Regions from separate parts of the Acinetobacter sp. LoGeW2-3 genome, predicted to be linked through region 1. Evidence: riboswitches for the same ligand, from Rfam matches in the RefSeq annotation. Region 1 holds a riboswitch; the other holds the start of a gene.
The links. Region 1 has a riboswitch for cobalamin ahead of BS636_RS02375 (TonB-dependent receptor plug domain-containing protein). Riboswitches for the same ligand answer to the same signal wherever they lie in the genome.

Region 1 (2,480 bases):
AATCACATTATTTTGCTGATCCACGATGGACTCCTTGCATAAAGCGTTCTATGAGTTGTTGGTCTTTAATACCTTTTGCGGACTCGACACCGCCACTCACATCGACGGCGTACGCCTGTGTGGTGTGAATTGCCTGTTCGATATTGTCAGGGTTTAAACCACCTGCCAAGATCAAAGGAATATTGAGTTTAGGGAATGTGGCCCAGTCAAAGCTATGCCCGGTTCCACCTTTTAGGTCAGGATGCCATGCGTCTAATAGCACTGCGCTTGCGCCTGCATCCTGATATTTTTGAATTTCAGCCACTACATCCAGATTCGGTTTGACCTGAATGGCTTTGTACCAACGGCGTCCCACCTGTTTGGCAATCGTCTGACATTGTTCAGGTGTTTCATCACCATGAAATTGCAGAATATCTAACGGCACCGTTTTTAAAATAGTCTGTATTTCATCGGCATTGCTATTTACGAATAAACCCACTACCTGTACATAAGCTGCAACTGCTTGAACCAGTGTTTCAGCCTGTTCCAATGTCACACTGCGTGGGCTCGGTGGATAAAATACAAATCCAATCGCATCACAGCCGGCATTCACTACGGCATGTACATCTTCAACTCGGGTGATTCCACAAATTTTGGCACGGGTTCGCATATTGATTTGGCTCGAAAATTTTCTCAATGTCATAGCCGATCTATGAAATTGAGCGAATCATTGTAAAGCAATTTATAGGGCTTGCGTAAAGTTCGATCTGATATTTATTTATTCAGATTGTGTAAATGAGATGCTCATCTTATACTGCGCTCACCTTGCAACAAGTCAAAGCCTCCTGCTTTAGGGAAGCTGGTGTAAATCCAGCACTGCCCCCGCAACGGTAAAAATGAAACGTCAATCAATTTAAACCTCTGGTTTACACCACTGCATAGAAAAATATGAATATGTGGGAAGGTGGATTGGCAGCATGGCAATAGCCCTGCACATTTAAGTCCGGATACCTGCTTGTTGTGTTCTTTAACTCAATCGTTCACGGGGAGTGAATGTATGGAGCACATATCATGACTATTCAATTTCAGCCTGCTGCCTTAGCGGGTTCGATCGCACTTGCGTTGGGTTTCACATCTTCTGTTCATGCTGCAGAGCAAAAAGTAGCGAAAGCCTCTTTAGATACAATTGTCGTTACAGCGACACGGTCTGAAGAAAAAATTGAAAATGTGCCTGCACGGATCAATGTCATTGAACCAACAAAATTGAAACAATCTCCTATCGCATCATTGCCTCACCTATTAATCGATGATGCCTCCATTAATATGGTACAAACGGGCGGTCACGGGCAACAGGCTTCTATTTTCCTACGCGGAACTGAATCTGATCACACACTAATCATGCGTGATGGAGTTCGTCTAAATACTCCATCTCAAGGCTCTGCTTCTATTCAATTTGTTGATACGACAGATCTAAAACAGATTGAGATTTTAAAAGGACCTGCTTCTGTTCTATATGGCACTGATGCAATTGGTGGTGCAATCCAACTCGTTTCTAAAACTCCTGATAAAACTGGAGGTTTTATTACAGGTGAAGTGGGTGAAAATAACACTTATAAATCAATTGTTGGAGCTGACCTCACTGAAAATGGATTTTATGCTCAAATCCGTGGCCAACGTCTTGAGTCAGATGGCGATATTATTTTGAATAATGACGACCGTAAGTATAACTATGATCAGAAAGGCTACAGTGCCAAAGTTGGTGTAGATAAAAAGCATTTTTCAACTTCTTTAGATTACAGCCAAAATGAAGGAAATGGTGCTTACAATTTAAATGGAAATCTTGTTTCTCAAGATTTTAAAAATGAAATTATTAACCTCAAAGGCAAAGCTCAGATTTCATCAAATATTGAATTAATTGCCCATCTCTCTCAATTCAAAGATGATTTAGATCAGCTCAATAAACCGGATTTTGTCCATAATACTGCTCGAGAAGCTGAATTATATGGCAAATGGCAATTTACACCTGTACAAAATATTTTGGCCGGCATCACACATAAACAGATGAAAGCTGATACCTTTTCTCAGGGAGAAGGATATGAATGGAATGGTGTTTTCTACCCTGGGGAAGATGTCTTTTATGATAAAAAGATCAACTCTACTGGTTACTTTGCTCAACACCAATATCAGACTGACAAAATTCAGACTCAAGTCGGAATTCGTGTAGAAGATAACGAACGATTTGGCTCGCATACTGTAGGCCAAGGTGCTATCCGCTATCATTTAACCCCATCAACTAGTATATATAGCAATATTGGCAGTTCATTTAGAGCACCAAGCATGAATGACTTATATGCACTCAGCTGGGGTGGAAATCCAGATTTAAAACCAGAAGAAGGCTTTGCTTATGAGATAGGTTTGGATCAAGAACTTACAGATAATTCGGCCCTAGGTTTATCCATATACCGCAATGAAGTAGATAACCTAATCACTTCCAAAGCGGG
Region 2 (2,480 bases), 170 kb from region 1:
GCAACCACTGTATAGCGTAGATGTTCATAGACAGGTACGTGAGTTTAGTGGGCTGAGTTATTTAGCGAGTGCACAGCCTGTTGAAAATTTGGAAAGCATCAGTATTCCAAATGAACTACAACAAATTATTGCAAAAATAAAAATTCCAGAGCTTAGAGAATATTTAAAAGACTTAGTGCGAAATGCTAAACAGCGGACCGACATCTATCAAAAACAGCCAAGTAAACTTCAGCAACATGAGCATTTAGCGTTATTGAAGCAAATTAAATTTGAATTGATGCAATCACGAGTACCATCGAACGTTGCAAAGTTCCAAACGCCGATTGGAGAGATTAGGGCACCGCAAACTTTGATTGAAAAAATGCTAAAAGCTCTTGCCAATGAAAAGTTGGGATTTCATGACTTTATGCAGTTAGCAGAGTTTCAGCAGAATCCTATTTATTTAATTGAAACTTTATTCTTGCTGATGAGTAATCAATATATTTATCCGGTGAGAAGCTCAATAGATCAAAGAAACCAAACCCAGTTGGATCAATTTAATCAACTGATGCAAGCCAAAAAAGTAGCACTCAAATTTATCGAAAATTCGCCTATTCCCATTTATGTTAGTTAATAAAAAACCTCTATATGAGTAATACTGATCAGTTAAGAATTTAGAATCAAACTTATATTCTGAATAGCCACCAAATTTATAGTACTGAATGGCGGTCTATTGAAGTTATAGGAACCTAAGATCTATTTCACAATTTTTATTGCCTGAATTATTAAGGGTAGGGCAATTAAAAAGTATTGCTGCGGAATCAAATAGTGCAACTGCACAATTTGTAGTAAGAACCATTTACTACAACCAGAGTAACATCATGAAGGTATAGAAGTGATTGTAACTTAACTAGTTAGATCGCCTGAATACCTATCCAAGCGGTTGTTAAAAGATCAATAAACAGGTCGTAGAGTTCGTAGGCGTTGGTTGTTCAACCATCTACGAAATGATGTATGAGAACTCACCTTATTACGCTCCTACTTTTCCTAAGAAAGTGAAAATCACTCAGAACCGTATCGACTAGTCAGCTTATGGAATCTATCAGTAGATTGAAAACAAGCTGGCTGATAGAGAATAAGGGATGCATTTACTCCCTTATTATTCTTTATTTTTTATGTTTTATTTCAGAGTTAATCTTCTACCACCACTGCTAATCTATAAAAACATTAACTCTTTAAATTTTTCTCCAAAGATTGAGCAATCAGAGGGTAGCACTAATAATCAGAAACAGTTTGACTTAGCAAGGACATAGTCTTAGGCTTTGCATCTGCTTCAGGTGCTTCCATAGAGAAGTGAAACTGGGAAGTTAGTACAATTTAAATTGTAAGCTAACACTGCCCCCGCAACGGTGAATAGGTTTAAACCTTAAGTCCGGAGACCGGCCTGCTGCTTAACCTAACTAATGCGGCGGGCGTTAAAGAAGGGATTGCATACTTCAATTATATTGAGTTGGTATTGCCTACCCAAAATCCGTCCGCGCGCTTCACATTTATATTTGCACGGGCGGTGCGAAATTTTGGGGTATACCATGAATCAAATGTATACAACCGCTTTAGGTGGTTTGTTAGTCTTATCTCCATTGTCTATGGCAATGGCAGCAGAAAAATCTGTTTTCCAACTTCCTAAAATCAATGTCGTTGCCAACTTGGTTGAGCAAAAAAATGCCAATACTTTAGCAGCAGTAACTGTAATCGATCGTGAAGAAATCGAGCGTAAGCAATTTAATTCCCTACAAGATTTATTGCGTACTATCCCGAGTATTACTTATGTGAGTTCAGGTAGCTTAGGGCAAACTGCTGGGGTTTCCATCCGAGGTACTAATTCAAATGCATTATTAGTATTAGTTGATGGGCAAAAAGTAGGTTCGGCAACACTTGGTCAAATTGCATTTGAACATCTACCAATCGCACAAATTGAGCGAGTAGAAGTTGTACGCGGTCCACGTTCAAGTTTGTACGGTTCTGAAGCGATTGGTGGTGTCGTTAAGATCTATACACGGAAAGGTTTAACAGACGGAGTTAAGCCATTTGCATCATTTACGTATGGTTCACATGAAACGTATGAGGCTAATGCAGGTGTAAATATTCGTCAGGATAATAGCTGGGCGACTTTAAGTGCAGCAGGTTTAAAAACTCAAGGAATTAATGCTTCAACCCTAAAAGAGCCTCAAGACTTAGATAAAGATGGTTATGAGAATGCTTCTGTTTCATTTCGGGCTGGACATCAATTCAATGATAGTTTAGAAGTTGCGGTCAATGCTTTACATGTTGATGGTGAATATGAGTTCGATAATCAAGATGATTGGGGAAGCCCATATACTGATACAGTTAATGTACATGCCAAAATTCAACAAAATGTTTACGGCACTAGTGTAAAATTTAAAGCTAATGATCAATGGACAACTGAGCTGAAAATTGGCCGATCTGAGGATAAAATCGAT

Region 2: linked by a shared signal. The riboswitch ahead of BS636_RS01510 (TonB-dependent receptor domain-containing protein) and the one ahead of BS636_RS02375 (TonB-dependent receptor plug domain-containing protein) in region 1 are both predicted to bind cobalamin.

Annotation. Positions count from the first base shown of each region.
Region 1 is NZ_CP024011.1:488,424-490,903, forward strand. Features, by position in the region: gene trpB (tryptophan synthase subunit beta) at 1-24, opposite strand, end outside; gene BS636_RS02370 (phosphoribosylanthranilate isomerase) at 8-649, opposite strand; cobalamin riboswitch at 795-1,013, shown strand; gene BS636_RS02375 (TonB-dependent receptor plug domain-containing protein) at 1,051-2,480, shown strand, end outside.
Region 2 is NZ_CP024011.1:315,857-318,336, reverse strand. Features, by position in the region: gene BS636_RS01520 (class I SAM-dependent methyltransferase) at 1-613, shown strand, start outside; gene BS636_RS01515 (helix-turn-helix transcriptional regulator) at 933-1,064, shown strand; cobalamin riboswitch at 1,298-1,442, shown strand; gene BS636_RS01510 (TonB-dependent receptor domain-containing protein) at 1,569-2,480, shown strand, end outside.